3 regions of the Haloimpatiens massiliensis genome follow, and region 3 is predicted to be linked to each of the others. Evidence: predicted binding sites of a transcription regulator. Region 3 holds the regulator's gene; each other region holds the start of a gene.
The links. Region 3 encodes HrcA, which represses chaperone genes, less so after heat shock. Its sites were predicted from a motif close to TGTTAGCACTCNNNNNNNNNGAGTGCTAACA; they were not measured.

Region 1 (10,587 bases), 1.3 Mb from region 3:
GATGGAACTGTACTCCATATAGTTTTTTCTCTTCATTAGCCATAGCTGCACAAGGGCACTCTTTTGTAGTAGCTATAACTTTGAATCCTTCCGGCGCTTTAGAAATATAGTCTGTGTGACTCATCCAACATTGATCTTTTTCCTTTACACCTTCAAATAATAAATTATCCTTATCTATATCTAATTCTGTTTTTCCATATTCTCTTTTGTCAGGACTTGTAACGTCACCGCCTAAGCTGTGAGCCATAAGCTGGTCACCATAGCATATTCCAAGTATTGGAACACCCAACTGGAATATTTCCTCATCCACTCTAGGAGCACCCTCTGCATATACACTGTTTGGTCCACCTGTAAATATTATTCCCTTAGGATTTTTTTCTTTTATCTTTTCTATAGAATAATCGTAAGGAATTATTTCACAATAAACTCCATTTTCTCTTACTCTTCTAGCTATTAATTGATTATACTGCCCTCCAAAATCTACAACTAATACTAATTCTCTCTTCATAGGTTACCTCCAATTATCTATTTACACTATAGTTTGGTGCTTCTTTTGTCATATTAATATCATGTGGATGACTTTCTCTTAGTCCTGCAGAGGTTTGAACTACAAATCTTGCATTTTTATATAAATCATCTAAAGTCTTAGCTCCTAAGTATCCCATACCTGAACGTATTCCTCCAAGCATTTGGAATATAGTCTCAGATACATATCCCTTATATGGGACTCTTCCTTCTATACCTTCTGGAACTAATTTCTTGCTATCCTCTTGGAAATATCTATCTTTACTTCCACACTGCATTGCTGCCATAGAACCCATGCCTCTATAAACCTTATAACTTCTTCCTTTATATATTTCAGTTTCTCCTGGTGACTCTTCACAACCTGCAAACATAGATCCCATCATACATATTTTAGCTCCTGCTGCAAGGGCTTTAACCACGTCTCCAGAGTATTTTAATCCGCCATCAGCAATTATAGGTATATTGTATTTATTAGCTTCCTCTACACAATCCATTACTGCTGTAAGTTGTGGAACACCTACTCCAGCTACTACTCTTGTAGTACATATGGATCCAGGTCCTATACCTACTTTAATACAATCTGCTCCAGCTTCTATTAAATCCTTAACTGCTTCTGCTGTAGCCACATTACCGGCTATTATTTGTAGTTCTGGATACTTAGCCTTTATAGTCTTTACTGCATCTAAAACTCCTTTAGAGTGTCCGTGAGCTGTATCTAAAGTTATAACATCTACATTAGCTTTAACTAAAGCATCCACTCTAACCATCATGTCTTTAGTAACTCCTACTGCAGCACCACATAAAAGTCTTCCTTTTGAGTCCTTTGCTGCATTTGGATATTTTTTAACTTTTTCTATATCTTTAATAGTAATAAGTCCAACTAAATTGTTGTCATTATCCACTAATGGAAGTTTTTCTATTTTATGTTTTTTAAGTATATCCTTGGCTTCTTCTACTGTAGTTCCTTCTGGAGCTGTTATAAGATTCTCTTTAGTCATGACTTGTGATATTTTTTTAGAATAATCATTTTCGAATAGTATGTCCCTATTAGTTATTATTCCTTGAAGTTTTCCGTTTACTGTAATAGGCACTCCTGATATTCTATATTGACTCATTAAAGATAGGGCATCATCTATAGTATTCTCTGGTGATAAAGAGAATGGATCAGATATTACACCATTTTCCTGTCTTTTTACTCTATCCACTTCATATGCTTGTCTTTCTATGCTCATATTCTTGTGTATTATTCCTATGCCGCCTTCTCTAGCCATAGCAATAGCCATTTTAGATTCTGTAACAGTGTCCATACCTGCACTCATAAGAGGAATGCTTAGCTTTATAGTTTTTGTTAAATTTGTCTTTAAAATAACTTCCTTTGGTAAAACCTCTGATTTATTTGGCATTAATAAAACGTCGTCAAAAGTATATCCTGTCTTTAATATAATTGCCACTTTACGCACACCCTTCCATAATTTTTATATTTTTAATAGTCACTCACAATGTTTAGCAATTCATAACATGCTCACATTTATAATAGCCAAAATGGTATAGTTTTATATCCCTTTAATAAAGAAAGCACACTAAATCACATCAACGGTACGAGTGAAAATAGTATGCTTTCGCCTACCATAATCACTCATAGTCGGGAATTTAAGGCCCCCGGTAGAAACTCCTTACCATATTTAAGGGATATATGAGCGAATATTTATCATTTTTTTTAACGATTCTGAAAAACTTATTATTAACATTCTATTTAAAAATACTCTATTTGTCAACAACTAATTAAAATAAAATTGCATGTTTTTATTTTTTTGCATGTAAAATTGCAAATTCGCAATGTTTTATGAAACATTAGTATCAATTATAATACTTTTAATAAAATAAGTTTCATATATAATATGCTAACACTAAATTATATATTTCAAACATCAATAAAAAATCCATTAATTTCTAAATTGTATTGAATATAAAAATATTATGTGAAACTTACAAATTTATTTATAAATATTAAAAACTAGAGCCTTCCATTCAATGGAATAACTCTAGTTTCTATATTCTACAACCTTGTTCTTTGATTAGTCAATTATCAACTATTCAAGTAAAAGACTTTTTTACCGCAATTCTATAAAATATTTTCTGAACAAAGCAAAGGAAAATCTTCCTCCCCTAGCCCACTGTTTTGGCCCTCTAGTCCTCTGACACACTAGCCCACTATACTGGCCCTATAGCCATAAATTACTTGTAATTTATGCTATTAGTACATTCCGTCCATGCCCATTCCTGGTGCTGGCATTGCTGGTGCTGGGTTCTTTTCTGGTATATCTGCTACTGCTGCTTCTGTTGTTAAGAATGTAGATGCTACTGAAGCCGCATTTTGAAGTGCTGATCTAGTAACCTTAGTTGGATCAACTATACCTTTTTTCATCATATCTACATAATCACCATTTAGAGCATCAAATCCTATATTTGCTGCACTTTCTTTAACTTTTTCTATTATTACTGAACCTTCAACTCCAGCATTAGTAGCTATTTGTCTTACTGGTTCTTCAAGAGCTCTTCTTATGATGTTGATACCGATTTGAATATCTTGTACGCCATCTTCTAATTTAGCTACTTCTGGTATTACATCAACATATGCTGTTCCACCACCTGGAACTATACCTTCTTCTACAGCTGCTTTTGTAGCTGCTAAAGCATCTTCTATTCTCAATTTTCTTTCTTTCAATTCTGTTTCAGTAGCTGCTCCAACTTTAATTACAGCAACTCCACCTGCTAATTTTGCAAGTCTTTCTTGAAGTTTTTCTCTATCGAAATCTGAAGTAGTTTCTTCAATTTGTCTTCTTATTTGTGCTACTCTATCATGGATTGCTTCTTTATTTCCTTTTCCATTAACTACTGTAGTGTTTTCTTTAGTGATTTTAACACTTTCAGCTGTTCCAAGCATATCTAAAGTAACATCTTTTAAATCTCTTCCTAATTCTTCTGAAATAACTGTACCACCAGTCAATATAGCTATATCTTGAAGCATTTCTTTTCTTCTATCACCAAAACCTGGTGCTTTTACAGCAACACAAGTAAATGTTCCTCTTAATTTATTTACAACTAATGTAGCTAAAGCTTCGCCTTCTACATCTTCAGCTATTATTAATAGTTTTTTACCTTGTTGAACTATTTGCTCAAGTACTGGAAGTATTTCTTGTATATTTGATATCTTTTTATCTGTAATCAAGATATACACATCATCTAATGCAGCTTCCATTTTTTCTGCATCTGTTACCATGTATGGGCTTAAGTATCCTCTATCAAATTGCATACCTTCAACTACATCTAATTCAGTAAGCATTGATTTAGATTCCTCTATAGTTATAACTCCTTCATTGCCTACCTTTTCCATAGCATCTGCTATTAGCTTTCCTATTTCTTCATCTGCTGCTGATATAGCTGCAACCCTAGCTATGTCTTCTTTTCCATTTATAGGTTTTGATATTCCCTTTATTCCTTCTACAGCTTTATTTACAGCTATTCTTATACCATTTCTTATAAGAATTGGGTTAGCTCCAGCTGTTACATTTTTTAATCCTTCTCTTATAATTGCTTGAGCAAGAAGTGTAGCTGTTGTAGTTCCGTCTCCTGCTACATCATTAGTTTTAGTAGCAACTTCTTTAACAAGTTGAGCTCCCATATTTTCATATGGATCTTCTAATTCTATTTCTCTTGCAATAGTAACACCATCATTTGTTATAAGTGGTGAACCAAATTTTTTATCTAATACAACATTTCTTCCTTTAGGTCCTAATGTAACTTTTACAGTGTCAGCTAATTTATCAACACCAGCTTGCATAGCTCTTCTAGCTTCTTCGCCAAATGTAATACTCTTTGCCATTGTAAATCCCTCCTGTATGTAGTTTTATTTTTTAACTACAATAATATTTATTATTCAACTACCGCTAATATATCTTCTTGCTTTAGTATAGTGTATTCTTCTCCTTCAAATTTAACTTCATTACCTGAATATTTAGAGAAGATAACTTTATCACCTACTTTTAGTTCCATTTCGATTTTCTGTCCGTCTTTACACATTCCTGGACCTACTGCCACAACTTCTGCCATTTGTGGTTTTTCTTGTGCTGAACCTGGTAGCACTATTCCACTTTTAGTAGTTTCTTCTGCTTCTAATCTTTTAATAACAACTCTGTCTCCAAGTGGTCTAATATTCATTTAAACCCCTCCTTATTATATTTAAACATATTATTTATCATTATCTGTTAGCACTCATTAATATCGAGTGCTAATACAATTATTATGATAGTTAATGAGGTTGATAATATCAAACCTCGTAATTTCTTAAAAATGGCATTTTAACCACGATATATGGATTTATAAATATATATTTGTATTTTTCATACTTTTTCTTCTTTTATCTATTCTATACAATAATTAATATTTATTAAAGCCCTTTCATCCTCCAAAGAACAATGAAGGTGTCAGGGCATCTTCTATAAAGCTTTTCTAATTTTTTAAATAATATTGAATCTATTATATACTTTAAGTATATTTTAATGTATTATTTACATAATAAAATATGAGTTTTCTTACAACTCATTAGCTTATATACTATATTTTATATTCACATAGGATGGTGACTTTTGAGTGAAAAATATTTACAAAATTATAACTTCTACTCTAATATGTTTTATTATAATTTTATGGAGCATATTGTTTACTGTAAATTTTAAACCCATTTACTATTTTTCCATTGATAAATTTCAAATTCAAAACACCTCGTCTCTAGAAAAAAATGAAATAAAAAATAATTATAATTATCTAATAGATTATTTGATGTATCCTAATAATAATGAATTAGATTTACCTTCTTTTTCATCTTCTAAAGAAGGAATTATGCACTTTATTGATGTAAAAACTATTTTTCAAAATATAACCACTAATTTTTATATATTCTATTTAGGTTTTTTATGGATGTATTTTTTACTTTTAAATAAAAACTTAATAAATACAAAGGAAACTTTAAAACTTTCCTCTACATTTCTATTAAGTCTTATGGGTGCTATAGTTCTAGTCTATATGAATTTTCAAAAGGGTTTTGATATTTTTCATAAACTTATTTTTAAAAATGATTATTGGATGTTCTCTCCTGAAAAGGATCCAATTATAAACATACTTCCAGAAAGCTTTTTTGCTTTATGTCTTTTTTTCATACTATTATTAATATCCATAAACTCCATAATAATGCTTATTTTTAGCAAAAAGCTTAATTAATTTTCTTTTTCTTTGACATTTTTTTTAATATACTATTACCTTTAATGGTGCTTATAATAAATATTATAAGCACTACAATAGATATAACTACAATAGAACCTATCTCCCCAACTTCAATTCTATTTCCAAAATATGTAGATATAAATATAGCTGGTATTCTTCCAAGGGTAGAAAATATTATAAAATCCTTAAAGGAAACATCCGCTATGCCACATATATACGCCAGGGCATCCTTGGGAATACCTGGTATTAAATACAATAAAAATATAATCTTTACATGACTACTTGCATCTAATATTTTATGAAAAAGCTTAAATTTATCCTTGGAGACCATCTTCTGAACTAGATCTCTTCCTAAATATCTAGATATATAATAAACCATAAAACTTCCAATTAATATGCCTAATATGGAAAATGCCCCCCCCAATACAGTTCCATATATGTATCCCCCAGCAATTTGTATTATTTCTCCTGGTATAAAAAAAACCACCACTTGAATTATTTGTAACATCAAAAAAACTAATACACTGTAATTTCCATAGGATAGTATGGCTTTTTTTATCTTTACTGGATCCTTTAAAATATTGAAATATTTATAATATTCATAGGATATATATCCAAATATAAGTAAAAATATTATGGACACAGTTGTCTTTTTATATTTTATTAAAAAATCTAAAAATTTCCTCAAATTTCTATTTATTTTTTTCATAAGCTCTCCAACTTTCATAATAGACTTAACCCACATAATTTATCCCATAGTTATCTAACGTAACAATCTATATAAAATCAACAACTTTATTTAAGCAAATTTTTTATAAATTAATATGTAAATATTATACTTCTACTTATTATATAGTTTTGAAATTTTTCTGAATACTATACTTTATATTTTAAAAATTAATATTAAATTTTTTAAGTTTTAGCTACAACTCTATATGTAAATACGGACTTTCTTTATAACTAATACTATTTTTAAAACTCACTACACTTCTACAAAGTATTATATAACTTAATTAAATATAATAAGTTAAAAATAGTTTACATATTTTTAAACATTCATGGGATTATCTAATATATTAAGAATATAAAAATAAAAGCATCGGTATTATATTACCAGCGCTTTTATTTTTGACGAACCTTTTGACCAATCACCTTTCAAGCCCATTAAGCCTTGATAAATCAAAGATACTATATGTCTATTTTATTTTCTCTAGCATAGTAAAATAAATACTGCTGAGCAAATCCTGAAAATTCATGAAATTTTTCTCTAGCAAACTCTCTTATTTTCTTTAAAGATACATCTGGCGCTAGATAAAAATAATGCATTGCTCTTTTAACCCAAACATCTACAGGAAATGCTGAATACTTTTGCATAGAAAATAGCATAACACAATCCCCTACTTTTGGCCCCACTCCAGCAAATTTTTGAATCTCTTCATGACATTTATCATCATTTAATTTTTTTATTTCCTCTAAATTGAGTTCACCTTTATATAATTTTTCAACTGTGTCTACAATATACTTTCCTCTAAAACCAACTCCACACTCTTCCAATTCTTCTATAGTGGCTTCATGAAGTTTTTCTATTGTAGGAAAAGTATAATACTTTTGTCCTTTATACTCTAATTCTTCTCCGTATTTCTTACTTATACTATTTATTGCTCTCTTTATCATAGGTATTCTATTATTAGCAGATATTATAAAGGAGATAAGCATTTCAAAAGGATTTTGCTTTAATATTCTAATACCATCTCCAAATTCCACCGCTTCCTCTAAAACTGGATCCCTTTTTAAAATTTCTTTTATAGTTCCATAATCTCTATATAAATCAAAGTATTCCGCCCAAATATCTTTAAATTCTCTTTCATTAGAATTGTATATTATAATGTCATTTCCTGATTTCTCTATTTCTGCTACCCTTCCCAGAGCTACTCCTATATAATTTCCGTTTTCTTGCTGAATCCATCTAAAACACTGTCCACAATCAAATACATGAGCAAGTTCAAAATTTCTAACATTTTTTATAATTATTCTATCCTTTAATTCTTCCACATATTCAAAATCCACATCTTCACCTTCTCTTTATATCTATTTACAGCTTTTATATTAAATCACATGTATTTATTATACCAATTTAAGCTTGCTTCATGCAAATTCTATATATTGTAGTATTTATTCTTAGTTGACAACCCATTAATTTATATTTTATTAAAACTCTCAAAGGAGTTTTATACTTAAGCTCAGATTTACTATTACTATACTTTAATAACTAATTTTAGTAACAGTATCTATAACTAAATCATATAATTTTATGGAAGAGCAAATTTCTATGGAGGACTTTTATGTATAATTGTTATTGGCCTTGCATGCCTTACATGAACATGTATGATGACCATGAAGATTTAAGGAGAATGTACCCTAGAATCTATCATAAAATTTATCCTATGGTTATAATGCATTGTGACATGATGGAAAGAAAATATGGATGGATGTATACACCAAGTGATAAAGACTTAGATGAAGCTTGTGAAAATATGTATGAAAATATTAAAGATCACTTAGAAGAAATGGACGAAGAGTATGAACATAATGACCATAAAGATTATAATAGGAAACGTCATTATGGTAGGAGAAGAGCCTTAAATGACTTATTTAGAATACTACTAATTAGAGAACTTATAGGTAGGCGTAGAAGGCGCAGAAGACCTCATTATGGGCATGGTGGATATTGGTATTAATAAAATTATAAAAAGCCTTAGGTTATACTTAACCCAAGGCTTTATACATAATTTATTTTTCGCTTAAATACTTATCTATAGCTGCTGCTGCATTTTTACCTGCTCCCATAGCAAGTATAACTGTAGCTGCACCTGTTACAGCATCTCCACCAGCATATACTGCTTCTCTTGAAGTAGCGCCAGTTTCTTCTTCTGCAACAATACATCTTCTCTTATTAATTTCTAGTCCTTTTGTTGTTGAAGGAATCAATGAGTTTGGAGCTGTACCTAATGACATTATTACAGTGTCTACATCCATCACGAATTCAGATCCTGGTATTTCTATCGGTTTTCTTCTTCCTGATGCATCTGGTTCACCTAGTTCCATCTTTATACATTTCATTCCTTGAACCCAGTTATTTTCATCTCCAATTATTTCTACTGGATTTGTAAGTAGGTCAAAGATTATTCCTTCTTCTTTAGCGTGATGAACTTCTTCAACTCTTGCTGGAAGTTCTGATTCAGATCTTCTGTAAACTACATGAACTTCTGCTCCTAATCTTAAAGCTGTTCTTGCTGCGTCCATAGCAACGTTTCCGCCACCTACTACTGCAACTTTTTGTCCAACTCTAATTGGAGTATCGTATCCTTCTTTGAAAGCTTTCATTAAGTTGTTTCTTGTTAGGAATTCATTAGCAGATAAAACTCCATTTAAGTTTTCTCCTGATATTCCCATGAATTTTGGAAGACCTGCTCCTGAACCTATAAATACTGCTTGGAAGTCTTCTTCTTCAAATAATTGATCTATAGTAATAGTTCTTCCTACTATTACGTCTGTTTCTATTTTAACACCTAGTTTTTTAACATTTTCAACTTCAGCTTTAACAACTTTTTCTTTTGGTAATCTGAATTCTGGAATTCCGTATACTAAAACTCCACCGGCTTCATGTAAAGCTTCGAATATAGTAACGTCATAGCCCATTTTAGCAAGATCTCCAGCACATGTTAATCCTGAAGGACCACTACCTATTACAGCTACCTTTTTACCATTCTTTGGAGCTGTTTCTGATAAATCTACATTGTGCTCTCTTGACCAATCTGCTACAAATCTTTCAAGTTTTCCTATAGCTACAGGCTCACCTTTAATTCCAAGAACACATTTTCCTTCACATTGTAATTCTTGAGGACAAACTCTTCCGCAAACAGCTGGAAGTGCACTGTATTTAGCTATAACTTTTGCAGCTTCAGCAAATTCTCTATTTTTAACATGTTGAATAAATCCTGGTATATCTATTGAAACTGGACATTTAGGTCTACATAGAGGATTCTTACAGTTTAAACATCTTGATGCTTCTTTTACTGCGTCCTCTTCATCGTATCCAAGACATACTTCGTCAAAATTAGTAGCTCTTACTTTTGGATCTTGCTCCTTTACTGGAGTTCTTTTCATTCTATCTACTTTTTTCTCATCTAGAAGTTTACAATTTTGATTAAACTCTTCAGTTTTTTCACATTCTTGTGATTTATACATACCTTGTCTTTTCATTGCTTCTGCAAAATCAACTTTATGTCCATCAAATTCAGGTCCTTCAACACAAGCAAATCTAGTTTTTCCGTCTACAGTAACTCTACATGCGCCACACATTCCTGTTCCGTCAACCATTATAGAGTTTAAGCTTACTATTGTTCTGATTCCTAATTCTTCAGTTAACTTACATACAAATTTCATCATTATCATAGGTCCAATAGCTATAACTAAATCGTACTTTTTACCTTGATTTTCTACTAGATCTTTTAGTAAGTTAGTAACTAATCCCTTATATCCATAAGAACCATCATCTGTTGCTGGATATACATTTGCAACTGATTTCATTTCATCTTCAAGGATCATATAATCCTTAGATTTAGCTCCTATGATTACATCTACTTCTACTCCGCGCTCATGTAACCATTTAGCTTGTGGATAAACTGGAGCTGTTCCAACTCCGCCAGCTATAAATACTATTTTCTTTTCTTTTAATTCTTCTAAATTTTCATGAACGTATTCTGAAGGTTGACCTAGTGG
Region 2 (10,587 bases), 1.5 Mb from region 3:
TCAGCCTATTGTAGAAATAGATAATAAGACTATTAGAGAAAAAGGATATTCATTAATTACAATGGTAGTAATAACAAATATGGAAGAAATAAAGGAATTTGAAAAAAATAATTTAAATATTGTTAAGGCTGGTGAGGAGACAGTAATAACTTATAGAACTTAATTTTGAAATAAGATTAAGGGGGCATAGTTATGTTTAGAGAAAAATATAGAATTATTAAATCCTTTAATAATAATGTAGTACTTTGTGTAAACGTTAAAAGAAAACAGGAATGTATATTAATAGGAAAAGGTGTTGGTTTTGGAGCAGTACCAGGAAATATCTTAAAGTGTTCAGAAAATATTAAAAAACAATTTTATCTTGAGGATGGAAGCAATAAGAATAATTTCATTAATTTAACCGATAGGATTGATAATAATATTGTTGGAGTTACTGAAGAAATAATTGCAGATATATCCTATCAAATAAGTAATAAAAATCTAAATGAAAAGATTCATACTGCGCTTTTGGATCATATAAATTTTGCTATTAAGAGGAGTAATAACAATATTGAAATTAAAAATCCATTTTTATACGAAATTAAATTTTTATATAAGAATGAATATAGTATAGCTTTAAAAGCATTAGAAGCAATTAATAAAAAGTTAGAATTAAAGCTTCCCGTAGATGAAGCAGGATTTATAGCTATGCACATTCATGCAGCGATAAATAATGTTGAAGTTTCAAAGGCAACATTATATACAACTATGATAAATGATATGATTATTTTTATTGAAGAAAAGATGGATAAAAAAATAGATAAAGAAAGTGTAGAATATGCAAGATTGGTTACGCATTTAAGATTTGCCATAGACAGAGTGAAGAAGAAGATTAATATCCAAAATATATTGTTAGAAAATATAAGAAATACTTATAAAAGATCCTACAGTATTGCAGAAGAACTTAGTAAAAAGATTTATGAAGAATATGATGTAGCTTTTCCTGAGGGAGAAATAGGATATATTGCTGTACATCTTGAGAATATACTTAAATAAAGTAATGTAATTTATAATTGTTGAATATATTGACAATTAATTTGATAAATAGGATATTTAATATAAATATCTAATTTATATATTTTAATACAGAAAGTGTGTTACTGGTAATGCAGGCATGAGCTTAGAAAAAATAGAGTGGTATACTCTATTTTCTGAGCTCTTTTTATTTTATTATTATTTTAAAGGAGGAATTATTTATGGCTAATTCATTAAGTCCTAAAACTATTGCTGAAAATATATTGGCATTAGTAGGTGGAAAGGAAAATGTAGTTTCTGTAGCTTATTGCATGACTAGGTTAAGACTATCCTTTGTAGAACTAGAGAAAGTAGACATTGATGCATTAAAAAAAGTTGAAGGGGCTATGGGAGTTGTAGAGCAAGCGGGTCAAGTGCAAATTGTTCTTGGACCAGGAAGAGTTGCAAAAGTTGCAAAAGAATTTGGAGAAATCTCTAATATGGAAGTTGGAGAATTAGATGAAGCAAAATTAAGACATGATGAAATTAAAGCAAAAAATGCTACACCATTTAAGCTATTATTGAGAAAAATTTCAAGTATCTTTATTCCTTTAATACCTGCATTTATTGCTTGTGGTCTTATAATGGGAATTAATAACATTGCTGTTAAAGCAACCGCTGGAGCTTTTGCAAAAACAACAGTAGGAGGTATTCTTGGTGTTGTAGGTGGAGCAGTATTCTTTGGATTAAATCTTTTTGTAGGTGTAAATGCTGCTAAAGAATTTGGTGGTTCACCAATGCTTGGAGGTACTATGGCTGCAGTAATTACTCATCCAGGGCTTCCAAATGTGATGATTGGTGGTAATCCTCTAGTACCTGGTCGTGGTGGAATTATAGCAGTGCTTTTAGTAGTTGCTTTTTCAAGTTGGCTAGAAAAGAAAATAAGAAAGCATATTCCAGAAGTATTAGATTTATTAGTAACTCCATTATTAGTAGTATTAATTTCAAGTTTTGCTGCTATATTTATTCTGCAACCAGCAGGTGGAATAATATCTGAATCTATAGGAACAGCTGTTAAGGCTGCAATTAAAGGTGGTGGAGCTATAACTGGTTTTGTATTAGGTGGTACCTTCCTTCCATTAGTTATGACAGGTTTACATCAGGGGTTAACTCCAATTCATGCAGATTTACTAAAAACAACAGGAGAGAATTTACTTCTGCCAATATTAGCTATGGCAGGTGCAGGACAAGTAGGTGCTTCAATAGCAGTTTATTTTAAAACTAAAAATAAAAGATTGAAGAAAACCATTGCATCAGCTCTTCCAGTTGGAATAATGGGAATAGGTGAACCATTAATATATGGTGTAACATTGCCACTTGGTAAACCATTTTTAGGTGCATGCATAGGTGGTGCATTTGGTGGGGCTTGTCAAGCAGGATTAAAAGTTGCATCTATAAGTATGGGCTTATCAGGTATTCCATTGGCAGCTATAGTAAATACTCCGGCATTTTATTTAATTGGTGTCTTAATATCTTATGTTGCTGGATTTGGTGCTACTTATCTTCTTGGATTTGAAGATCCAATAGAGTAAGGATTATAAGTGATTTTAAATAATATAGTGAAATATGGAGATAGTATCATTAATGAAATACTATCTCCTTTAATTAAACTAAATTTTTAGGAGGATAGAACATTGGCTAAAGGGATTTCAGTATTTGTGGGTATGGATTATAGCTTAGAAGAAAATTTAAATTATATAAAATATGCACATAGCAAAGGAGTTACAAGAATATTTACTTCACTACATATTCCAGAAGCAGATTATAAGAAAGCTGTGGAGGAATTTATTAAAATTACAAAGCTTGCAGATAGTTTGGGCATGAAAATAATAGCAGATATCTCACCAAGGGCATTTTCGTATTTAGGAGCAGACATAAATAACCTTAAAGCTTTAAGTGATTTGGGTATATATGGAATAAGAGTTGATTTTGGTTTTACGCCTGAAGAGATTGCGAGTTTTACAAGAAATCCTTATGGATTAAAAGTAGAAATTAATGCAAGCACTGTTACAGAGAGATTTTTACAGGAGTTTGAAAAATTTAATCCGAATTTTCAAAGTATGATGGCATGCCATAATTATTATCCTAGACTTAATACGGGCATTTCTCTAAAAACTTTTCAAAATAAAAATAATCTACTAAAAAAATATAATGTTGAAGTATCTGCATTTATACCTTCCTTAGTAAATAAGAGAGGACCTATTTATGAGGGCTTGCCAACATTGGAAATACATAGATTTATGAGCCCTAAAACTTCAGCTAAACACCTTTTTGCATTGGGAGTTGATACTGTAATTTTTGGAGATAGTATACCTTCAATGGAGGAAATAGATAGCTTAGGATGTTTAAATGAAAAAATAATAGAATTAGAAATAGAAACCTATACCGATAATGAGATAGAAAGAAATATTATATTTAATGTATGTCATGAAAATAGATCAGATTGCGCTGAAGATGTAATTAGATCAACTAGTTCTAGAACAACTTTAAATGAGAATGATGTAATTTTACCTCATAATAATGTGGAGAGAAAAAGAGGATTTATAACTATTGATAATAAAGAATATTTAAGGTATTCTGGAGAATTGCAATTATGTAAAAAAGATCTTTCGGCAGACAAAAGGGTAAATGTTGTGGGAAAAGTAGTTAAAGAGGAAGAATTTTTATTGGATTATATAGAGGAAGAAACTAAGTATTGTTTTAGAGAAAAAAGACAATAGTAGGGTTTATGTACATAACCTGTGACAATATTTTAAATATGTTTATAAATTTTATTTATGCATTAGAAGTAAATTTCATAAGTGGAAGGAGAATTTTCACATATCCATAGTAGAGTAGTGGTTAAAATAAATACTTAGGAGTGGTCATAATGAAAATTGAGAAATTGGAAAAATTAATTACAGAAGGAAGAAACTCGAATACTTTGGACATAGATAGGTTAAGTACAATACAAATGGTAGAAAGGATAAATGATGAAGACACTAAGGTACCTATAGCTGTAAGAGAAGCAAGGGTTAATATAGCAAAAGCTATTGATATTATATCAGAAAGATTGTCTAAAGGGGGAAGATTAATATATATTGGAGCAGGTACTAGCGGAAGACTTGGTATATTAGATGCCTCAGAATGTCCTCCTACCTTTGGGGTAGATTTTGAAATGGTTCAAGGTATTATAGCAGGAGGGTATGGAGCAATATTTAAGGCAGTAGAAGGGGCAGAAGATAGCTTAGAAGGTGGAAAAAAAGATTTGATGGAAAGAAATTTAACAAGCAAAGATGTGGTTTGTGGTATTGCGGCTTCAGGTAGAACGCCCTATGTTATAGGTGGAATGAAATACGCTAAAGAAATTGGTGCAGCAGTTATTAGCGTTACGGCAAATCCTGAATGTGAAATGTCAATGATTGCAGATGTTCCTATTGGAGTAAATGTTGGTCCAGAAGTTATAACTGGTTCTACCAGATTAAAAGCAGGAACTGCACAAAAGCTTATACTTAATATGCTTACAACTGGTACAATGATAAAATTAGGAAAAGTTTATGGAAATTTAATGGTAGACGTTAAAGCCTCAAATGAAAAGTTAGTAGCAAGAGCCAAAAGAATAGTTATTGAGGCTACAGAAGTTAGTGAACAAGAAGCAGAATCAGTGCTGATAAAAACTAATTATGATGTTAAATTAAGCATACTTATGATAATAACTGGACTGAAACAGGAAGAAGCTGCTAAAATACTTCATAAGAACAATGGATATGTACAAAATGCTATAGATGATGCTAAAAATTTTTAAATTCGTAGTATCCTTGACATTGTATTTTAAACTTAATATAATCATATAGGTAGAGGGAGTAACTTGCTTTTTTAAGTATCAAAGTCGTCAGTACGGAATATTTTCCCGGCTTTGTTGGCATCATTTGTTTAGTGAGACTCTACAATTAAGTTTTTTATGTAAAAAACTTAATTGTAGAGTTTTTTTTTATAAAAGTTTAAAGAAAGGGAGTATATTTATGGACAAAATAATACTTAATTATCTTAACACATTTCCTACTATTGTTTTAGTACTTATTATAGCTGTAATGCTATATATTTTAAGCAAAGGGGCAGATCTTCTTGTAGATGAGGCAGTTGGATTATCAGTACGTTGGGGTATACCTAAAATGATAATCGGCGCAACCATTGTATCCTTAGGAACTACATTACCTGAAGTAGCTGTATCTGTTTTTGCAGCTTTAAAGGGAAATCCTGATTTAGCTTTAGGAAATGCCATAGGATCTATTATAGCTGATACCGGTCTTATTATAGGTATTGCTGCTATAATAGGCAAACTTCCTGTGGATAAAATGACTATAAATAGACAAGGAAAGGTTCAAATTTTAGCTGGTATTTTACTTTCTATAGTTTGTATGCCATTCTTTTTAAAAGATGGAAAAAGAATAGGAATAATACCTCAGTGGATGGGATGGATTTTCCTTGTTTTATTAGTATTGTATATTTACATATCTCTAAAATGGGCAAAAGGTTCAAAGGTAGAGGATGAGGCGGCAGCAAGTGAAACACAAAAATCTGTTGTACTGCAAATTATCAAGATGTTTTTAGGAATAGTTCTTGTAATAGGGTCTTCTAAAATACTTATTCCATCTGTTGAAATAACAGCTATAAGAATAGGTATACCTCAAAGTATTATAGCTGCTACTCTAATTGCTTTTGGGACTAGCCTTCCTGAGCTTATCACTGCTATAACTTCTGTTAGAAAAGGTCATGGTGAGTTGGCGGTAGGAAACATTGTAGGTGCTGACATTTTAAATGTTTTATTTGTAGTTGGAAGTTCAGCTTCTGTTACAAGAGGAGGACTTTTAGTTCCCCAAAACTTTTATAAAATACAGATACCTGCCATGCTCATGATACTTATATGTTTTAGATGTTTTTGTAAAAATAAAGGTGGGGATGTTATTAGTAAAAGAGAAGGTTTATGCCTTACATGTATTTATGCAGTGTATGTATTGTTATCATATGTTTGGATATAATATTTTGTTAGTATCCCAGAAAAAGTATTACATTACTTGAATTATGAAATTTCTCTGTAATGACTTGCATAAGAAGCAAAGGAACTATTCAAATTTATTGTTCCGAGCTCTTATGCAAGTCATGGTGGAGAAATTCCATAATTAAACCACATTGTTCTTTTTGTGGTTTAATCAGAATTGATTATTATCTCTAAATATGTATATTTTTGTATTTATTTTTAAAAATGTACATCCTTTTGTCTGCAGTGTTTAGCAAATCATTGATGTGCTGTCCATCTTTATTAAATGTGGATATACCATAACTAAAAGAATATTTTAACTTGTTACCTTCAAAATAAGTATGTTTATTTTGAAGGTTATTTAAAAGTTTATCTAATTTATTTATTAAATGTTTCTTACTACAATTGAAGAAAAGGCCTGCAAATTCGTCACCGCCAAATCTAGCCAATATGTCGTCTTCTTCTAGAATAGTTGAACATTCCTTAGCAAAATTCTTAATTATAGAGTCTCCTGCTAAATGTCCAAAAGTGTCATTTATATGTTTAAGATTATTTAAATCAAATATTACCAAATTAAATTCGCGTTTACTTACTAACGCTTTATGGTGAATATCTTTAAGCAATTTATAAAAATAACTTTTATTATAAATTCCTGTTAAGCAATCATGACTAGAAAAATAAATTTTTTCCTGATAAAGCAAACAATTGGATATAGCTATTTCCACATTAGTTTTTATAAATTCCATAATCTTAATATCATCTAAATCAAATGCATTAACTTCAGTTGAATCCACATTTACAACTCCAAAAAAATTATTGTCTACATATATAGGGGCTGTAATAGTTGATCTTACCGATTTAGAATCCTCATAATTAGTTTCAATAGGATATAATTTAATGTTTGGATCATTAGTATTATCAATTTTTACAATTCTATCTAATTTTCCATTGGTTTTTTGATAAAGAAAAGATTCACTTATTAATATTTTAAAATTATTTATAGAACTATCTTTAAAACCTACGTGGGAAACTGTTTTTAAATTTTCTCCTTGCTTAATCATAATGGAACCTAATTTAGCATGATTTATTGATTTTATAGCATTTTTTAAAATTAGTTCATATATATAGTCTATATTATAAGCATCTATAATGGAGTGGCTTATTTCAATCATCAATGAACTTACCCTTAAAACTTTGGATAAATGTGCTTCCATTTTCTTTTTATGTGTAATATCTATTAAATTAGCTAATATATATATTTCAGATTCATAACTAATTAGAGTGATTTCATAATCAACCCAAATAATGCTATTATCTTTTGTTATTATTTTTAGCTCGTGTTTAATTATGTCATTTTTTTCTTTAAATTCATTTATTATATTTTTAATAGATATTTTTTTTGGTTCTTCAATTATACTAGAGTTTAAAATAGTTTTTCTAAGTTCATCCAAAGAATATCCTAGCATTTTTTGAAGTTTATAATTTATATATAAAACTTTTTTATCATTTAGTATTATAGTGGGTAATGGAATTATGTTTTCTAGATTTTTTAAGTCATTTTTTGTTATGATTTGGATATTTGATTTATTTTTCAATTATATCACCTTAATCTGATAAATATTTAATGTATATACAAGATTAACCCACAATAAGGTACAATGTGGTGGAATTATGAAATTTCTCCTCCATGACTTGCATAAAAGCTCGGAACAATAAATTTAATTTAAGAAATTCTAATCTTTTAGCCCTATAAAATTATCTAACGCTCACATTCAGCGTCCTGCCTCAGGTTCGCTAGCCTGGCGTCCTTTTAAGGCTTACGATAATCTTATCTGTCTAAAAGAAGAATTTCTAAAATTAAATTTAAACAGTTCCTTCGCTTCTTATGCAAGTCATTCCAGAAAAATTTCATAGTTCAAGTAATATAATGCTTATTGTGGGTTAATCATATACAAGAGTTTAGATAATTAGAATACGAACATAAAAATTGTATCATTAATAAATATTCGACAAAAATATTTATTATCCTTTGTAAAAATTGAAGAATATAGGTTTGAAAATAATTTATATATGGTTTACTAGTACAAATAAGTAACTTGACAAAATAATTGAATTTGTTAAAATGAAATTAGCACTCAACAAGTTTAAGTGCTAACAAAATGCGTTAAAAGGCATGTGCCTTTCACATTTCTAATAATTTAAACTATGATGAAAGGAAATGATAAAATGTCTACAAAACAATTTAAAGCAGAGTCAAAGAGATTACTTGACTTAATGATTAACTCAATTTACACAAATAAAGAAATATTCTTAAGGGAACTTATATCAAATGCTAGTGATGCAATAGATAAGAGATATTATCGCTCACTTACTGATAAAAATATAAGTTTTAATAAGGATGATTTTTACATAAGAATTTCTGCGGACAAAGAAAATAGAATTCTTACAATTACTGATACTGGTATAGGAATGACATCAGAAGAACTTGAGAATAATCTTGGAACTATTGCAAAAAGTGGATCTTTTGCTTTTAAAAATGAAATGGAAGCAAAAGAAGGAGTGGATATTATAGGTCAGTTTGGAGTTGGATTTTATTCTGCATTTATGGTATCCGATTCAATCACTGTAAAAAGCCGCTCCCTTGATTGTAATGAGGCATATAAATGGGAATCAAAGGGTGTAGAAGGTTACGAAATTGAAAAGTGTGATAAAGATGAAGTAGGAACTGAAATAGTATTAAAAATAAAAGAAAATACAGAAGATGAAAAATACGATGAGTTTTTAGAGGAGTATAATATACAATCTTTAGTTAAAAAATATTCCGATTTTATAAAATATCCAATTAAAATGATGGTGAAGAAGAGCAAGTTAAAAGAAGGCAGCGAAAATGAATATGAAGATTATTTTGAAGATGATACTTTAAATAGTATGATTCCAATTTGGAGAAAAAGTAAAAATGAAGTAACCAATGAAGATTACGAAAGATTCTATATGGATAAGCACTTTGGATATGAAAAACCTCTAAAATCAATTATTTCAACTGTTGAGGGTGCAGTAACTTATACAACTTTATTATTTATACCAGCTAGAGCACCTTATGATTTTTATACAAAGGATTTTGAAAAAGGCTTAGAGCTTTACTCCAACGGTGTATTAATAATGGAAAAATGTGCAGACTTATTGCCAGATTACTTTAGCTTTGTTCAAGGACTAGTTGATTCAGCGGATCTTTCTCTTAATATTTCAAGGGAACTTTTACAGCATGATAGACAGCTTAAACTTATTGCAAAAAAAATAAAGGATAAAATAAAGAGTGAACTTTTATTAATGCTTAAAAATGATCGTGAAAAATATATTGAGTTCTACAATAGCTTTGGAAAACAATTGAAATTTGGTGTATATTCTGAGTTTGGAGCTAATAAAGATGTACTTCAGGATTTACTTATGTTCTATTCATCTACCGAGAAAAAACTTGTTACCCTTGATGAATACATTTCTCGTATGAAAGAAGATCAAAAATATATATACTATGCACCGGGAGAAAATATAGATAAGATAGATAAATTACCTCAAACTGAAGCTGTAAAAGACAAGGGCTATGAAATATTGTATTTCTCTGATGAGGTAGACGAATTTGCCATTAAGATGCTTATGAAATATAAAGAGAAGGAATTTATATCTGTTTATAGTAAGGATTTAGGTATTGAGTCTGATGAAAAGGAAGAGCAAAAGGAAACAGACGAAAATAAAGAATTATTTAAATTTATGCAGGAAGTTTTAGAGGGTAAAGTAAAAGAAGTTAAAGCATCAAAAAGATTAAAGAGCCATCCAGTTTGCCTTACTAATGCTGGAGATATTTCAATTGAAATGGAAAAAGTTCTTAATATGATGCCAGACAATCAGAATATAAAGGCTGATAAAATATTAGAAATCAATACAAATCATGAAATGTTCATTGCTATTAAAAATGCATTCAAAGAAGATAAAGATAAATTAAAAATGATTTCAAATTTATTATATAACCAAGCCTTATTGATTGAAGGAATTTCCATAGAAGATCCTGTACAATTTGCTAATGATGTATGTAAATTGATTAAATAGTTTTATAAGAAAAATATATTAACTTGTATAAAGTCTCCAAAAATTGAATTTTCAATATTTTGGAGACTCTTTCATTACTTAAATATAGATGAATTCTGTAAAGTTTAATATAATTTGTTTGGAGATGATTTAAATGAAGTTTAATTTAATAGATGAAAATAAATGGAATAGGAAACCATATTTTAATCAGTATATGAATAATGTTAGATGTACTTATAGCATTACAGCTAATATAGATATTACAAATTTACTTAATAAGTTAAAAGACAATAAAATAAAGCTATATCCTACTTTGATTTATATGGCTTCAAAAGTAATAAATGCACATAAGGAATTTCGTACTTGTTTTGATGAAAATGGTAATCTTGGATATTGGGAAAGCATGAGTCCTTGTTTTACATTCTTCCATAAGGACG
Region 3 (10,587 bases):
GAAAGCTTTAGGGTATTGAAATTTGAAAACATTAGAATTTCTTGGCGTATTGCGAATAGTCTTAAAAAATATATTTATTGTGGACTTAAAGACAGATTTTTCTTCAATGCATTACTTCACAATATTCTTATGTCTTGACATAAGTTGCGGTTATTGTGGTATAATTTACTGTGATTTAGTTTACCTTAAAAAATGTATTATTGTAAATACATAAATAATATTGATTTAAAAAAATAGGTTAATAGATACTAATTATGGAAAAATAGTTTTCACATAGGTTAAGTTAAGAAAGGCGGTAGTAGAGATGAAGGGTGAAAGACAAAAGTACATAAGAAACTTTTCTATAGTAGCACATATAGACCATGGTAAGTCTACCCTTGCGGATAGATTGATAGAAGAAACTGGCACATTGACTCGTAGAGAAATGGAAGAACAGGTTCTTGATAGTATGGAATTAGAGAGAGAAAGAGGAATAACTATAAAGTCTAAGGCAGTGAGACTTGTATATAAAAGAGAAGATGGAAAAGAATACATATTAAATTTAATAGATACCCCAGGACATGTAGACTTCAATTATGAGGTTTCAAGAAGTTTAGCAGCCTGTGAAGGAGCTATTTTAGTGGTAGATGCCACTCAAGGTATTCAGGCTCAAACATTGGCTAATTGTTATCTAGCAGTAGATCATGACTTAGAAGTAGTTCCCGTAATAAATAAGGCTGATTTACCTAGTGCAAGACCGGATGAAGTGAAAGAAGAAATTGAAGATGTAATAGGTATAGAAGCTCATGATGCACCAGTTGTATCAGCTAAAACAGGACTTAATATAAAAGATGTTTTAGAATCTATAGTAGAAAAGGTTCCAGCACCTAATGGAGATGAAGAAGCTCCTTTAAAGGCATTGGTATTTGATTCCTATTATGATAGTTATAAAGGTGTTGTTTCATTTATAAGAGTTATGGATGGAACAATAAAACAAGGAACTAAGATGAAGTTTATGTCTACTGGAAAAGAATATGAAGTAACAGAAGTAGGAATTTTTGCTCCTAACTTTTATCCTGTAGAAGAATTAAAAGCTGGAGAGGTTGGTTACTTTACAGCATCTATTAAAAATGTAAGAGATGCTCGAGTTGGTGATACAGTTACAGAAGCTAAAAGGCCTACTGAAGAGGCGCTTCCAGGATATAGACCAGCCATACCAATGGTATATAGTGGAATTTATCCTGTGGATGGAGCTAAATATGATGAATTAAAAGAGGCTTTAGAGAAATTACAAATAAATGATGCAGCTCTTTTATTTGAACCAGAAACATCTATAGCACTTGGTTTTGGATTTAGATGTGGATTTTTAGGACTTTTGCATATGGAAATTATGCAGGAGAGAATTGAGAGAGAATTTGATTTAGACATAATAACTACAGCACCTTCTGTTATTTATAAGGTTCATAAAACTGATGGAACTCATATGGATATAACTAATCCAACTAATTTACCAGACCCATCAGAAATTAAATCTATGGAGGAACCTATAGTAAAAGTTTCTATAATAACACCTTCAGATTTTGTGGGTTCCATAATGGAATTATGTCAAGAAAGAAGAGGAAATTTCATAAACATGGAATACATAGAAACTACCAGAGTAGTTCTTCATTATCAATTACCTCTTAATGAAATAATTTATGATTTCTTTGATGTATTAAAATCAAGAACTAAGGGATATGCATCTTTAGATTATGAATTAGATGGATATAAGGAAACGGAATTAGTAAAACTGGATATACTTTTAAATGGAGATATAGTTGATGCACTTTCTATGATAGTTCCAAAGGAAAGGGCATATAACAGAGGAAGAAACACTGCTGAAAAATTAAAGGAAATTATTCCAAGACAAATGTTCGAAATTCCAATACAGGCAGCGGTGGGTTCTAAAATAATTGCAAGAGAAACTGTAAAAGCTTTAAGAAAAGACGTACTTGCTAAATGTTATGGTGGAGATATTTCTAGAAAGAGAAAACTTCTAGAGAAACAGAAAAAAGGTAAGAAGAGAATGAGGCAGGTAGGTTCTGTAGAAGTTCCACAAGAGGCATTTATGTCTATACTTAAGGTTGACTAGATGCATTTTATGTATTTTAAATAGAGTTATAAATCACCGGGCACTAATCACCAGAAATTGGTCGGTGGGTATTGGTGACTGGAACTAAAAATTAGGGAGGAATTTTAAAGTGAGTAAAGCGGTGGGATTATATATTCATATTCCCTTTTGTAAACAGAAATGTTTTTACTGCGACTTTCCTTCTTTTAGTGGAAAAGAATCTCTTATGATGAATTACGCTAAAGCCTTAAGTAAAGAGATAAGTGGAATTAAAAACGAAATAGATACCATATTTGTAGGTGGGGGAACTCCCACCTATTTATCTTTAGAGGCATGGAAAATTATAAAGAAGGCATTAGATGGTTTGTATAAGAAAAAAGATTTAGAGTTTACTATAGAAGGAAATCCGGGAACTTTCACAGAGGAAAAACTTAAGTTTTTTAAGGAAATGGGAGTAAATAGAATCAGTATTGGACTTCAAGCTTGGCAGGATGATATTTTAAAAACTTTAGGAAGAATTCATGACTTAGATGATTTTAGAAAAAGTTATAAAATGGCTAGAAGTTGTGGATTTAAAAACATAAATGTAGATTTAATGTTTGGGCTTCCTAATCAAACTTTAGGAAAGTGGAAAGAAACTTTAAAAAATGTTATACATATGGAGCCACAACATCTTTCTTGCTATAGTCTTATAGTAGAAGAAGGTACAGTTTTTTATAAGAATTTAGAAAAATTATCTTTACCTTCAGAAGAGGAAGAAAGAAGTATGTATATTGAAACAATAGAATTTTTAAGAGAAAATGGATATGAGCAATATGAAATATCTAATTTTTCTAAGGAAGGCAGGCAATGCAGACATAATTTAATTTATTGGAATTTAGAAGATTATATAGGTTGTGGTTCAGGTGCTCATTCATATTTAAATAGTGAAAGATATTGTAATGTGGAGGATATATGTAAGTATATTAAGCTTATGGAGAAAAGCAATAGTGCTCAGATAGAAAGGCATAAAAATACTTCAAAAGAAGATATGGAAGAATATATTTTTATGGGTCTTAGAAAAATAGAGGGTATTTCTAAAAAAGAATTTAAGGAAAAATTTAATAGAGATATTTATATTATATATGGAGATATTATAAATAAATATAAAGCTATGAATTTAATTATTGAAAATGAAGATAGAATGTTTTTATCTACAGAAGGTATACAGGTGTCTAATGTTATAATGAGTGATTTTATATTAGATTAGACAGCTATATTGTCTATAATATGTTAATACCTTAAATTAAAAACATATTAAACAGGAGTAATAAGTAGATATATTGAGAAAAATATGGATAAACAATATTAAATAGTATTAACTGAAATTTATATTATGTATCATATATTGACAAAAAAAATTTAGAGTGATATGTTTAAAACATAGTCGTTAGCACTCAATGCTAATGAGTGCTAATAAAAGAGGTGATATTTATGAATATAGATGAAAGAAAAATAAAAATACTTCAAGCTATAATTCACGACTATATAAACACAGGAGAACCTGTTGGATCAAGAACCATAGCGAAAAAATATGATTTGGGAATAAGCTCAGCAACTATAAGAAATGAAATGTCTGATTTAGAAGAAATGGGTTATTTAGAACAACTTCATAGCTCTTCTGGTAGAAAACCTTCAGATAAGGGATATAGATTATATGTAGATGAGTTTATGCAGTTACCTACAATATCACCTGAAGATGAATTTGCAATACAAAAAAGCATTATGGATTTAGCTATTTTTCAAATGGACAAAACTATTCAAGAAATTACAGAGTTATTATCACAGCTTACAAAGTTAACATGCATTATAAAGGCACCTTCTTTAAGGCAGAGTTATATAAAGCATATTCAGTTAACACCAATAGATAACTGGAATTTACTTTTAACTATTGTTACTGATACTGCTTTGGTGAAAAATGCAATAGTAAGATTAGATATAGAAATAGATGATGATTGGATTTTGAAATTTAATAATTATATTAATGAAAAGCTAAGATATAAAACTGTAGAAGAATTTTTTCATAAGATAATTTATGAAATAGAGAGTGAACTTCAAAATAGTTATAAAGTCCTAGAGGTTATTATAAGCACATTAGCGGAGGCTTTAAGAGAAATCGATGATGCTCAGTTTTATTTAGGAGGAGCTACGAACATATTTAATTATCAAGAATACAATGACATAGATAGTGCTAGAAGATTTTTAAATCTTTTAGATGACAAAGAAAAGGTAAAATTGTTATTAAATGAAGGACTTAACCCTAATGAAGTATCCATAAAGATAGGAACTGAAAATTTCATAGAAGGTGCAGAAGATTGTAGCGTTATATCTGCTGTCTATAGTATAAACAATAGGCCTTTAGGAGCTGTTGCCATTATAGGACCTACAAGAATGCACTATCCTAAGGTGATATCTATATTAACAGAAGTTATAAAAACTTTAAATGATAATTCTTCAGATAACCTTCATAAATAAGGTTATAAAAATATTAAGGCGGTGGTAAATTTGACAAGTGAGGAAAAAAATTTAAAAGAAGATCTGAGTGATGAGGAAATATTAGAGGATAAGGTAGCAGAAAAAGTAGAAAACTCAGACAATAAAAATATTTCCCTAGATGAAGAAGAAAGAAATGAAAAAGAAGATTTAATAAAAAAATTGAAAGAAGACAAAGAAAATCTTGAAAAGGAAAATAGATGTTTTAAAGATGAAGAAACTAAATTAAACAATGAAAATAAAGCATTAAAAGATAGATTAGAAAGAATAGTTTCTGAGTATGATAACTATAGAAACAGAACATCTAAGGAAAAAGAAGCTATTTATGATGATGCTTGTGAAGATGTACTTAAGCACATGCTTCCTGTTTTAGATAACTTAGAGAGAGCTATGGAAGTAGAGGGATGTGTGGAAGACATTAAAAAAGGCATAGAAATGACTATAAAGCAATTTAAAGATAGTTTTGAGAAAATTGGTGTAGAAGAAATATCTACAGAAGAAGGTTTTGATCCTAACTTCCATAATGCAGTAATGCATGTGGAGGATAACAATTATAAAGAAAAAGAAGTAGTTGAAGTATTTCAAAAGGGATACAAAAAAGGAAATAAAGTTTTAAGATACAGTATGGTTAAAGTTGCAAACTAACCAGTATATATAGGAGGTAATAAAAATGGGAAAAATAATAGGAATTGACTTAGGAACAACAAACTCTTGTGTTGCAGTTATGGAAGGTGGAGAACCAGTTGTAATACCAAATGCAGAAGGTGCTAGAACAACACCATCAGTTGTATCATTTCAAAAGGATGACAGCAGACTTGTAGGTCAGGTTGCTAAAAGGCAAGCAATAACTAATCCAGATAAAACAATAATATCTATAAAGAGACACATGGGTACTGATTATAGAGTATCAATTGATGATAAGAAATATTCACCAGAAGAAATATCAGCAATAGTACTACAAAAAATGAAGGCTGATGCTGAAGCATATTTAGGAGAAAAGATAACTCAAGCAGTTATAACTGTTCCAGCTTACTTTAATGATAGCCAAAGACAGGCTACTAAAAATGCTGGTAAGATAGCTGGTCTTGAAGTTTTAAGAATAATAAATGAGCCAACAGCAGCTTCACTTGCTTATGGTCTTGATAAAATGGATACAAATCAAAAAATATTTGTATATGACTTAGGTGGAGGTACATTTGATGTATCTATACTAGAATTAGGCGATGGAGTATTTGAAGTTAAAGCAACTAATGGTAATACAAAATTAGGTGGAGATGACTTCGACAATAGAATAATAGATTTCATTGCAGAAAACTTTAAAAATGAAAATGGTATAGATTTAAGAGAAGATAAAATGGCACTTCAAAGATTAAAAGAAGCTGCTGAAAAAGCTAAAATAGAATTATCTTCAGCTATGCAAACAAATATTAACTTACCATTTATAACTGCAGATGCTACAGGCCCAAAACATATAGATATGGATTTAACAAGAGCTAAATTTAATGAATTAACTGCTGATTTAGTAGAAGCTAGTATAGAGCCTATGAGAAAAGCACTTAGTGACTCAGAACTTTCAATAAATGATATAGATAAAATAGTACTTGTAGGTGGTTCTACTAGAATTCCTGCAGTTCAGGAAGCAGTTAAGAATTTTACAGGAAAAGAGCCAACTAAAGGAGTTAACCCAGATGAATGTGTTGCACTAGGAGCAGCTATACAGGCTGGTGTACTTTCAGGAGATGTTAAGGATGTACTTCTTCTAGATGTTACTCCATTAACTTTAGGAATAGAAACATTAGGCGGAGTTGCAACTCCATTAATAGAAAGAAATACAACTATTCCAACTAAAAAGAGTCAAATATTCTCAACAGCAGCAGATGGTCAAACATCCGTTGAAATTCACATAGTTCAAGGTGAAAGAAAAATGTCTTCAGACAATAAGACTTTAGGAAGATTCCAACTTTCAGGAATACCAGCGGCTCCAAGAGGAATACCTCAAATAGAAGTTACATTTGATATAGATGCTAATGGTATATTAAATGTTTCAGCTAAGGATAAGGGAACAGGAAAAGAAGCAAAAATAACAATAACAGCTTCAACTAACCTTTCTCAAGACGAAGTTGAAAAAGCTATGAAAGAAGCAGAGCAAAATGCTGAAGCAGATAAGAATAAAAAGGATTTAATAGAAGCAAAAAATAATGCTGAACAAGTAGCTTACCAAACAGAAAAAACATTAGAAGAGCTTGGAGATAAAGTAACAGATGCTGAAAAATCAGACATAAAAGCTAAAGTAGAGAATTTAAAGAAAGTTAAAGATACAGATGATTTAGAAGGAATTAAAAAAGCACAAGAAGAATTAACAACAGCTTTCTATGCAATATCTTCTAAAATGTATGAGCAACAAGCTGGTGCTCAGGGCGCAGGTCCAGACATGGGTGGTGCTTCAGCAGAAAATGCAAATACTAAAGGATCAGATGACAATGTAGTAGATGCAGATTATAAAGTAGAAGACGATAAATAATAGGTTAAAGTAAATAAGGGGAGGATTTATTGCCTTCCCTTAATTTGGGTTATTAGGTGGTGAAATAAATTTGGCTAGTAAAGATTATTATGAAATCCTGGGACTGCAAAAGGGAGCCAGTGATGAGGAAATAAAAAAGGCTTTTAGAAAGATGGCGTTAAAATACCATCCAGATAGAAATCCAGACAATAAAGAAGCTGAAGAAAAGTTTAAAGAAGTAAACGAAGCATATCAAGTGCTTTCTGACCCTAATAAGAGAAGTCAATATGATCAATTTGGTACTACAGACTTTAATGGTGGTGCTGGAGGCTTTGGAGGATTTGATTTCTCAGACTTTGGCGGTGGAGGCTTTGGTGGATTTTCAGATATATTTGAAAACATCTTTGGAGGCGGAGGTGGCTTTTCTGGAAGAAGAAGGCCAAATGGACCTCAAAGAGGTGCTGATTTAGAATACACATTGAGGTTAAAATTCGACGAAGCTATTTTTGGAGTAGAAAAAGAAATTTCTATAGATAAAAATGAGAAATGTGAAAAGTGTAATGGTACAGGTGCAAAATCAGGTACTTCTCCAGTAACCTGTGACAAATGTGGTGGCTCTGGACAAGTGAAAGTTCAAAGAAATACTCCACTAGGAAGCTTTGTAAGCGTTGGAACTTGTGATAAGTGCGGAGGTCAAGGTACCATAATAAAAGAAAAGTGTGTTCATTGTGGCGGAAAAGGAACTATAAGAAAGAGAAAGAAAATAAAGATCAATATACCTGCAGGAGTAGATACTGGAAATGTACTTCCTATAAGGGGTCAGGGGGAGCCAGGAAAGAATGGAGGCCCTTCTGGAGATCTTTATGTAAATATAATGGTAGAACCACATCCAAACTTTAAAAGAGAGGGAATCAATATATATATAGATACACATATAAGCTTTGGAAAAGCTACTTTAGGAGCAGAAATAAAAGTTCCTACAGTGGATGGGTCTGTAAAATACAAAGTGCCAGCTGGAACTCAACCGGGTACAGTATTTAGACTTAAAGGGAAAGGTGTTCCTAGAGTAAATAGTAAGTCTAGAGGAGACCAATATGTGAAGGTCGTAGTAGATGTACCTAAGAATTTAAATGAGGCACAGAAGAAGGCTATTTTAGACTTTATGGAAGCTAGTGGTGAAAAATACGAAGGTGACAAAAAAGAGTCTTTTGTAGATAAATTAAAAAACTCATTTAAATAAATTTGGCCGCTTAACTTAAATAAGAGTTAGGCGGTTAGTTTTTTGCCAATGAATTATAGGTGCATACAATTAAAGAAATTCCCTATGAATTTCAACCTTAATTTTAAATTAAAGTATACATAGTGAAATATTATGTGATAATATATTATAAGAAAATAATTAGTATGGGGGAAACGATATGGTAGATAAAGAATGGATTGAAGTTACAGTTATAACTAGTAGTGAGGCTGTAGAAGCAGTTTCAGGTATTTTATATAATACAGGAGTTAAAGGTGTAGCTATACAGGATTCCCAAGATGTAGAGTTTAAAAAGAAACACCCAGGAGATTGGGATTATTTTGATGAAAAACTTTTAGATATAGAGGACGGAGCAGTAATAAAAGGATACTATAAGGAAGATGAAAAATTCCAATCCTACATTAAGTACATAGAAGAAGGAGTAAATTCCTTAGAAGAATTTGGTATAGATAAAGGTAAAGGAATTGTTGTATATAATAAAGTAAATGAACAGGATTGGGAAAATAACTGGAAAAAGTATTATAAACCTACAAAAGTGGGAAATAAAATAGTAGTAAAACCCATTTGGGAAGAGTATAGTAAAAAAGATGATGAAATAATTTTAGAATTAGATCCGGGAATGGCTTTCGGAACAGGAACTCATGAAACTACTAGAATGTGTATAAAAGCTTTAGAAAAGTATGTGAAAGACGATTCTACAGTATTTGATATAGGAACAGGTTCAGGAATATTATCTATAGCAGCAGCAAAGCTAAAGGCTAAAAAGGTAATAGGCGTAGATTTAGATCCTGTAGCTGTAGATTCTGCTAAACAAAATGTAGGATTTAATAAATTAAATAATATTGAAATATTACATGGTAACTTAATGGAAGTAGTTAAAGGAAAAGCTGATATAGTAATTGCCAATATAATAGCAGATATTATATTGTTCCTTACTAAGGATGTTAAAAACTTTATAAAAGAAGATGGTTATTTTATATCATCAGGAATAATATTAGATAGAAAAGATGACGTAGTTAAATGTTTAGAAGAAAATGGCTTCACCATTGAAGAATTAAATATAGATGGTGAGTGGTGCTGTATAGTAGCTAAAGAAGGGAAGAATTAGATTGCATAAGTTTTTTGTATCTAATGAAAATATTGTAGATGAATGGGTTAATATAATTGGTGATGATGTAAAACATATATATAAAGTTTTAAGATTAAATATTGGTGATAAAATTTGTATAAATAATTGCTCCGGACAGGAATACTTAGCTGAGATAAAAGAAATAGATAAAAAAGAAGTAAAAGCTCAAATATTGAAAAAAATGGACACTGACAATGAGAGTTCTATAAATGTCACTATATATCAAGGACTTCCTAAGGCATCAAAAATGGATTTGATAGTTCAAAAGAATACGGAACTGGGAGTTAAAGAAATAACCCCTGTTATTACAGAGAGAGTAGTAGTTAAGGGTGAATTAAAAGAATATAAAAAAGTTGACAGATGGAATAGAATTGCCCTAGAAGCTTGTAAACAAAGCAAAAGAAGCTATATTCCAAAGATAAATAACCCTTTGGAGTTTCATGAAATGTTAAAGGAGTTGTCTAATTTTCAACTGATAGTGGTGCCATATGAGAATAAGGAAGAATATGGCATAAAGAAATTAATTCAGGATATAAAAAATCTGCAAATTAAAGATGTTGCTATTGTTATAGGACCAGAAGGTGGATTTGAAGAGGAAGAAATAGTTAAGCTGCAGGAAAAGGGAGCTTATATAATTACTTTAGGTCCTAGGATTCTAAGGACAGAGACTGCAGGATTTACTTGTTTGAGCTTAATAATGTATGAATTAGGAGATTTAGGAGGAAATATGTAATGAAGGTTGCTTTTGCTACTTTAGGCTGTAGAGTAAATCTATATGAGACAGAAGCTATGATGGAAAAATTTATAAAAGAAGGATATGAAGTAGTGGAATTTGAAGACTTCGCAGATGTATATGTAATAAACACATGTACTGTTACTAATACTGGAGATAAAAAGTCAAGACAAATGATAAGAAGGGCTAAAAAGAAAAATGAAGAATCTATAGTAGCAGTTGTGGGGTGTTACGCTCAAATTGCACCAGAAGAGATTTCTAGCATACAAGGGGTAGATGTGATTCTAGGAACTAGAAATAAGGGAGAAATAATTTACTGGGTAAATAGAGTTAAAGAAGAAAAAGA

Region 1: the regulator HrcA is predicted to act here: its motif matches at 4,789-4,819, upstream of groES (co-chaperone GroES).
Region 2: the regulator HrcA is predicted to act here: its motif matches at 8,197-8,227, upstream of htpG (molecular chaperone HtpG).

What each region holds. Positions count from the first base shown of each region.
Region 1 covers NZ_LT854640.1:1,436,125-1,446,711, reverse strand. The annotation lists gene guaA (glutamine-hydrolyzing GMP synthase) at 1-508, opposite strand, end outside; gene guaB (IMP dehydrogenase) at 522-1,976, opposite strand; purine riboswitch at 2,145-2,242, opposite strand; gene groL (chaperonin GroEL) at 2,780-4,408, opposite strand; gene groES (co-chaperone GroES) at 4,459-4,743, opposite strand; gene C1715_RS14980 (TIGR01906 family membrane protein) at 5,176-5,802, shown strand; gene C1715_RS14975 (TVP38/TMEM64 family protein) at 5,795-6,532, opposite strand; gene C1715_RS14970 (DNA-3-methyladenine glycosylase family protein) at 6,994-7,872, opposite strand; gene C1715_RS14965 (hypothetical protein) at 8,148-8,543, shown strand; gene C1715_RS14960 (bifunctional dihydroorotate dehydrogenase B NAD binding subunit/NADPH-dependent glutamate synthase) at 8,596-10,587, opposite strand, start outside.
Region 2 covers NZ_LT854640.1:1,691,795-1,702,381, forward strand. The annotation lists gene C1715_RS16225 (PTS sugar transporter subunit IIA) at 1-163, shown strand, start outside; gene C1715_RS16230 (PRD domain-containing protein) at 193-1,035, shown strand; gene C1715_RS16235 (PTS transporter subunit EIIC) at 1,236-2,585, shown strand; gene C1715_RS16240 (DUF871 domain-containing protein) at 2,688-3,773, shown strand; gene murQ (N-acetylmuramic acid 6-phosphate etherase) at 3,923-4,837, shown strand; gene C1715_RS16250 (sodium:calcium antiporter) at 5,055-6,071, shown strand; gene C1715_RS16255 (diguanylate cyclase domain-containing protein) at 6,262-7,665, opposite strand; gene htpG (molecular chaperone HtpG) at 8,297-10,171, shown strand; gene catA (type A chloramphenicol O-acetyltransferase) at 10,305-10,587, shown strand, end outside.
Region 3 covers NZ_LT854640.1:156,852-167,438, forward strand. The annotation lists gene lepA (translation elongation factor 4) at 305-2,110, shown strand; gene hemW (radical SAM family heme chaperone HemW) at 2,220-3,338, shown strand; gene hrcA (heat-inducible transcriptional repressor HrcA) at 3,563-4,603, shown strand; gene grpE (nucleotide exchange factor GrpE) at 4,634-5,266, shown strand; gene dnaK (molecular chaperone DnaK) at 5,292-7,142, shown strand; gene dnaJ (molecular chaperone DnaJ) at 7,213-8,361, shown strand; gene prmA (50S ribosomal protein L11 methyltransferase) at 8,540-9,487, shown strand; gene C1715_RS08885 (16S rRNA (uracil(1498)-N(3))-methyltransferase) at 9,489-10,241, shown strand; gene mtaB (tRNA (N(6)-L-threonylcarbamoyladenosine(37)-C(2))-methylthiotransferase MtaB) at 10,241-10,587, shown strand, end outside.